Regions from separate parts of the Serratia entomophila genome, predicted to be linked through region 1. Evidence: predicted binding sites of a transcription regulator. Region 1 holds the regulator's gene; each other region holds the start of a gene.

Region 1 (2,269 bases):
TTAAAACCGCGCCGGCGGGTGAACCCGGCAAGGCGGTTTTTCGCCTGTTTTAACCCTGATTACCGTTTCGGCGCGTTACCCATTCAGGTAACGCGCCGATAGCTGAGGCTGCGTTGAGCAGCGCCCTGACGGGAAGAGGGTCAGAGTGTCAGTGTTGCTTCAGTTTGTCTTTATGTTTGTTCAACTGACGCGCCAGTTTGTCGATTAGCGTATCAATTGCCGCATACATATTCTCGTCTTCCGAGGTGGCGTGCAACTCGCCTCCATTCACGTGCACCGTTGCTTCCGCAATTTGCTGCACTTTTTCCACACTTAAAACAACATACACCTGATTGATGCGGTCAAAATACTGTTCGAGCTTGGCGAACTTGTTGTTCACGAACTCGCGCAATGGATCGGTGATTTCGATGTGGTGTCCGGTAATGTTGAGCTGCATAGTGTCTTCCTTCTCAATAGAGGTCAAACCAACTGTTTACGCTGGTTCGACGGCGGGATGGACAAAGACTCTCGGTACTTGGCGACGGTGCGCCGCGCCACGATGATCCCCTGATCGGAGAGCAGGGTGGCCAGCTTGCTGTCGCTGAGCGGTTTGGCGGGGTTTTCCGCCGCAATCAATTTCTTCACCAATGCGCGGATCGCCGTTGAAGAGGCTTCGCCGCCGCTGTCGGTATTCACGTGGCTGGAGAAGAAATACTTCAATTCGAAAATGCCGCGCGGGCTGTGCAGAAACTTCTGCGTGGTCACGCGCGAAATCGTCGATTCATGCATCTCCACGGCCTGGGCGATATCCGCCAGCACCATGGGCTTCATAAATTCCTCACCCTGCTCAAAGAACGCCTGCTGCTGGCTGACGATGCAGCGGGTCACTTTCAACAGGGTCTCGTTACGGCTTTCCAGACTTTTAATCAGCCACTTGGCTTCCTGCAGGTTGCTGCGGATAAACTGGCCGTCGGCTTCGTTGCGCGCGCTGTTGCCCAACGCGGCGTACTGCTGGTTGATCTTCAGGCGGGGAATGCTGTCGGCGTTGAGCTCAACCGTCCATTTATCCTGCACCTTGCGCACCAGGACGTCCGGAATGACGTATTCCGACTCGCCGGTATTGATCGACTGCCCCGGGCGCGGGTCGAGCGACTGGATCAGCACCATCGCTTCTTTCAGTGTATCTTCTTTTAGCCGGGTTGAACGCATCAGGCTGCGAAAGTCGTGATTGGCCAGCAGGTCCAGGTGTTCGCTGATGATCAGGCGGGCTTCGGCCAGGTACGGCGTGTCTTTCGCGTATTGGGAAAGCTGGACCAACAGGCAGTCGCGCAGATCGCGCGCGGCGACGCCGATCGGATCAAAATGCTGCACGCGTTTCAATACCGCCTCGACCTCGTCCATGGTCACATTCTCGTCACCCAGGCTCTCCAGAATGTCTTCCAGCGGCACGGTGAGGTAGCCGGTGTCGTCGACCGCGTCGACGATTGAGGTGGCGATGGCGGCGTCGGTGTCGGAGAACGGCGTCAGATCCACTTGCCACATCAGGTAATCCTGCAGCGTCTGAGTGGTTTCGCCCTGATACACCGGCAGCTCGTCATCGCTGTAGTCGGTGCCGGTGCCCGACGGGGTGCCGGCGGTGTAGATTTCGTCCCAGGTGGCGTCCAGCGGCAGCTCTTCGGGCATGTCCTTCTGCTCCAGCGCCTCGCGGGTATCCAGGCCTTCGGTCTCGGTAGACTCTTTGGCGTCGATTTCTTCGTGCAGATCGGTCTGCTCAAGCAGGGGGTTGCTCTCTAACGCCAGCTGTATTTCTTGCTGAAGCTCAAGCGTGGACAACTGCAGCAGGCGAATGGCCTGCTGGAGCTGCGGAGTCATGGCCAGCTGTTGGCTGAGCCTGAGTTGCAAACCTTGCTTCATAATCTTCTGTCTACTTCCGTTAACCGTCGTCCTTCAGGACGCGCTGGCACTCAAAGGCGGAATTCTTCGCCCAGATAAACGCGTTTCACCTGTTCATCGGCCAGAATAGCATCCGGCGTGCCGTGGGCAATCAGTTTGCCCTGGCTGACGATATAGGCGCGTTCACACACGTCCAGCGTTTCGCGCACGTTGTGGTCGGTGATCAGCACGCCCAGGCCGCTGTCACGCAGGTGCTCGATGATTTTTTTAATGTCGATAACGGAAATCGGGTCAACACCGGCGAAGGGTTCATCCAGCAGGATGAATTTCGGGTTGGCCGCCAGCGCTCGGGCAATTTCGACGCGGCGGCGTTCACCGCCGGACAGCGCCTGGCCCA
Region 2 (2,269 bases), 850 kb from region 1:
TCCTGTTTGCTCCCCACGCTTTCGCACCTGAGCGTCAGTCTTCGTCCAGGGGGCCGCCTTCGCCACCGGTATTCCTCCAGATCTCTACGCATTTCACCGCTACACCTGGAATTCTACCCCCTCTACGAGACTCTAGCTTGCCAGTTTCAAATGCAGTTCCCACGTTAAGCGCGGGGATTTCACATCTGACTTAACAAACCGCCTGCGTGCGCTTTACGCCCAGTAATTCCGATTAACGCTTGCACCCTCCGTATTACCGCGGCTGCTGGCACGGAGTTAGCCGGTGCTTCTTCTGCGAGTAACGTCAATGTAATGCCGTATTAAGACACTACCCTTCCTCCTCGCTGAAAGTGCTTTACAACCCGAAGGCCTTCTTCACACACGCGGCATGGCTGCATCAGGCTTGCGCCCATTGTGCAATATTCCCCACTGCTGCCTCCCGTAGGAGTCTGGACCGTGTCTCAGTTCCAGTGTGGCTGGTCATCCTCTCAGACCAGCTAGGGATCGTCGCCTAGGTGAGCCATTACCCCACCTACTAGCTAATCCCATCTGGGCACATCTGATGGCGTGAGGCCCGAAGGTCCCCCACTTTGGTCCGTAGACGTTATGCGGTATTAGCTACCGTTTCCAGTAGTTATCCCCCTCCATCAGGCAGTTTCCCAGACATTACTCACCCGTCCGCCGCTCGTCACCCAGGGAGCAAGCTCCCCGTGCTACCGCTCGACTTGCATGTGTTAGGCCTGCCGCCAGCGTTCAATCTGAGCCATGATCAAACTCTTCAATTAAAAGCTTGATTTGCTTCAACTCGTGAAGCGATGCTCAAAGGTTACTGCATGAATTTTACTTCAGTTAGTCACTCTTCAAGACTTGATATTTTTTCGTACCCGAAGGTACTGGATATCGTCTTGTGGAGTGCCCACACAGATTGTCTGATAAATTGTTAAAGAGCAGTGAGTTAGCCGCTTTCGCTTGTTAACTCGAGGTGGCGTATATTACGCTTTCCTCTTTCAGAGTCAACCCTAATTTTCAGGATTTTTTCTCTTTCTTCCCGGCCGCTTCGTGAAGTGAATCACTTGCTCCGTGTCGATGGAGGCGCATTATAGGGATCCGAATTTTTTGCACAACCCCTTTTTTGATCTTTTCCTTCCGTTTGCACACTTTTCAGTCCTTTCGGGTGGATCTTGCGCGATCAGGCCCGTTTTTCACAGGATCCGCCGCTGTGGCTGGTTGTAATTCCATCAGCAGCGTCTAGTATTGCCGGTAAATATGATCCCGACGTGAGGCTATCACCATGTCCGATGCAGTACGTTCTTACCTTCATTACTCCCCCAAACTCGGTCAGCGCGTCATGATCGATCCTTCCAGCGTGGTGATCGGCAACGTTGAGTTGGCCGATGACGTCAGCATCTGGCCGCTGGTCGCCATTCGTGGTGACGTTAATGCGGTAAAGATCGGTGCGCGCAGCAATATCCAGGACGGCAGCGTACTGCACGTGACCCACAGATCCGAACATAATCCCGAAGGCTACCCTCTGCTGATAGGGGAAGACGTGACCGTCGGCCATAAGGCCATGCTGCACGGCTGCGCTATCGGCAACCGGGTATTGGTCGGTATGGGTTCGATCCTGCTGGACGGTGCGGTAATAGAAGACGATGTGATGATTGGCGCCGGCAGCTTGGTGGCGCCGGGCAAAAGACTGGCCAGCGGCTATCTCTATATGGGCAGCCCGGCGCGCCAGGTTCGCCCGTTAACCGCCGCCGAACTGGAAGGCCTTATCTACTCTTCAAATAACTACGTGCGCTGGAAAGACGAATATCTGTCGGAAGATATCTGACGGGCCCCCGTTCCCTGCCGGGAACGGGCCTCTTTATGCCGCCAGTTCGCTGCGCAGCTGACGCAGTACCGGTTCAATTTCCGGCATTACGCCATGCCAAAGCAGAAACGCATGGGCCGCCTGCCCCACCAGCATCCCCAAACCGTCGGCATAGTCGGTTGCACCCTGCTGTTGCGCCCAGGCCAGGAATGGCGTTAGCCCTCGTTGATAGAACATGTCGTAGCAACGGGTATGGCGATTCACCACGCCGTTCGGCAACGCGGGGATTTCACCGTTAATGCCGGAGGCGGTAGCGTTGATCACCAGATCAAACGATCGTTGCCCAAGCTGATCCAACGGCAATGCCGAGATCTCGCCAAGATGGCTGAATGCCTGAGCCAGATCCTGCGCCCGGCTGAACGTCCGGTTGGCGATCGTCAACTCACAGCCAAAAGA
Region 3 (2,269 bases), 1.1 Mb from region 1:
GGTGCGGCTCAGCATGCGTCGTCCTCCAATACCCAGGTGTCCTTGGTGCCGCCGCCCTGCGACGAGTTCACCACCAGCGAACCCTCCGCCAGCGCCACCCGGGTCAGGCCGCCGGGCACCAGGCGGATCTCCGCGCCGCTCAGGGCGAACGGCCGCAGGTCGATATGGCGCGGCGCCAGGCCGTCGTTGACGAAGGTCGGGCAGGTGGAGAGCGCCAGGGTGTTCTGCGCAATGTAGTTCTGCGGCCGGGCCTGCAGCAGCGCGCGGAAGTTGGCGATCTCGTCCTTGCTGGCCGCCGGGCCGATCAGCATGCCGTAGCCGCCGGCGCCGTGCACCTCTTTCACCACCATCTGCTCCAGGTTGGCCAGCACGTAAGACAGCTCGTTTTTGTGGCGGCACTGCCAGGTCGGCACGTTGTTGAGGATCGGCTCTTCCTGCAGATAGAAACGCACCATCTCCGGCACATAGGGGTAGATCGACTTGTCGTCGGCTACCCCGGTGCCGATGGCGTTGGCCAGCACCACGTTGCCGGCGCGGTACACCGACAGCAGCCCCGGCACGCCGAGCATCGAATCCGGACGGAACGCCAGCGGATCGAGGAAGGCGTCGTCCACCCGGCGGTAGATCACGTCGACCTTGCACGGCCCGGCGGTGGTGCGCATAAACACCGCGCCGTCCTTGACGAACAGGTCGGCGCTTTCCACCAGCTCAACCCCCATTTGCTGCGCCAGGAAGCTGTGTTCGAAGTAGGCGCTGTTGAAGCGGCCGGGCGTCAGCACCACCACGGTGGGATCGTTGATCGGCGAGCTTTCGCGCAGGGTCTGCAGCAGGTGCGAGGGGTAGCGCTCCACCGGCGCGATGCGCTGCCGGGCGAACAGCTCGGGGTACAGCCGCATCATCATTTTGCGGTTTTCCAGCATGTAGGAAACGCCGGATGGGGTGCGCAGGTTGTCCTCCAGCACGTAGTACTGGCCGTCGCTGTTGCGCACCATGTCCACGCCGACGATATGCGCATAGATATTGCGGTGCAGATCGACGCCCTGCATGCAGGGCTGATATTGGTCGTTGGCCAGCACCTGCTCCGCCGGAATGATGCCGGCTTTCAGAATGTGCTGCTGGTGGTAGATATCGTGCAGGAAGGCGTTCAGCGCCTGAACGCGCTGGCGGATGCCGCGATCGAGCATCGCCCATTCGGCGGCCGGAATGATGCGCGGCACGCTGTCGAATGGGATCAGCCGCTCGGCGCCGTCGTCGTCGCCATAGACGTTAAAGGTAATGCCCACCCGGTGAAACAGCAGCGCGGCCTCTTCCCGCTTGCGTTGCACGGCCTTGTGGTCGGCCTGTTGCAGCCAATGCCAGTAAGCTGCGTAATGGCCCCGGTGTTTCCCCTCAGCCAGAAGCATCTCATCAAAAAACGGTGAAGCGGACAGATTGATATTCAGCATCGTCACCTCGTCGACATTGCAGGCTGTCAATCAATCGAGCATAAAATGTGCCAAGGTGAGAAAGGGGCGGAAATGGCGCGTAGCGGCGCGTTTCAGGCGGAAAAAGGCACGCTTTTAGTGCAAGGCCGGGTGGAGGCGCCTTAAAAGGGGGCGAATGGGAGCGTGGATGGTCGTTGATGGTTCAGCGTCGGCAAATAAAAACGGCCAGCCGGGGCTGACCGTTATGCGCGCTATCGTGGATTAACGACGAACGGCGATGGCTTCGATCTCGATCTTCACGTCTTTCGGCAGACGGGCCACTTCGACGCAGGAACGGGCCGGGAACGGCGCGCTGTGCTCGCTGAAGAAGGCTTCGTATGCGGCGTTGACGGTGGCGAAGTCGTTCAGGTCTTTGACGAACACCGTGGTTTTCACGATGTCGGCTACTTTCAGGCCGGCGGCTTCGACGATCGCCTTCACGTTCTCCAGCGACTGGCGCGCCTGAGCGGTGACGTCGTCGGCAACTGCGCCGGTTTTCGGATCGACCGGGATCTGGCCGGAAGTGATGATCATGCTGCCCAGATCAACGCCCTGCACGTAAGGACCAATGGCTGCCGGGGCGAGTTCAGTGCTGATGTTACGTGACATTTTTTCTCCTAATATATACCCGTCATACTTGAAGCTGCCTCTGTGTTGGCTGCGCTCACTTACCCGAATCACTTACTCCTGTAAGCTCATCGGGATGCGCTCCCTTGCCGCCTTGATGCAACTCCAATTATTTTGGGTATGCCATTTGTCTTTCAAACCGCAGCGTTGTTGGCTGCGTGCGATCACCGTAGGGGACG

What was found. The regulator sigma-54, encoded in region 1, starts transcription at its own class of promoters, with help from an activator protein. The targets are predictions, from matches to a motif close to GTTGGCACANNTTTCGCTNT.
Region 2: KHA73_RS01205 (gamma carbonic anhydrase family protein) is a predicted target of sigma-54. The motif match lies at 1,149-1,168, and genes of this name have one in related genera.
Region 3: KHA73_RS02135 (circularly permuted type 2 ATP-grasp protein) is a predicted target of sigma-54. The motif match lies at 1,481-1,500, and genes of this name have one in related genera.

The regions. Positions count from the first base shown of each region.
Region 1 covers NZ_CP082787.1:4,400,141-4,402,409, reverse strand. The annotation lists gene hpf (ribosome hibernation promoting factor) at 149-436, opposite strand; gene rpoN (RNA polymerase factor sigma-54) at 460-1,893, opposite strand; gene lptB (LPS export ABC transporter ATP-binding protein) at 1,944-2,269, opposite strand, start outside.
Region 2 covers NZ_CP082787.1:254,087-256,355, reverse strand. The annotation lists rRNA gene KHA73_RS01210 (16S ribosomal RNA) at 1-785, opposite strand, end outside; gene KHA73_RS01205 (gamma carbonic anhydrase family protein) at 1,292-1,834, shown strand; gene aroE (shikimate dehydrogenase) at 1,868-2,269, opposite strand, start outside.
Region 3 covers NZ_CP082787.1:456,989-459,257, forward strand. The annotation lists gene KHA73_RS02130 (alpha-E domain-containing protein) at 1-15, opposite strand, end outside; gene KHA73_RS02135 (circularly permuted type 2 ATP-grasp protein) at 9-1,445, opposite strand; gene ridA (2-iminobutanoate/2-iminopropanoate deaminase) at 1,686-2,072, opposite strand.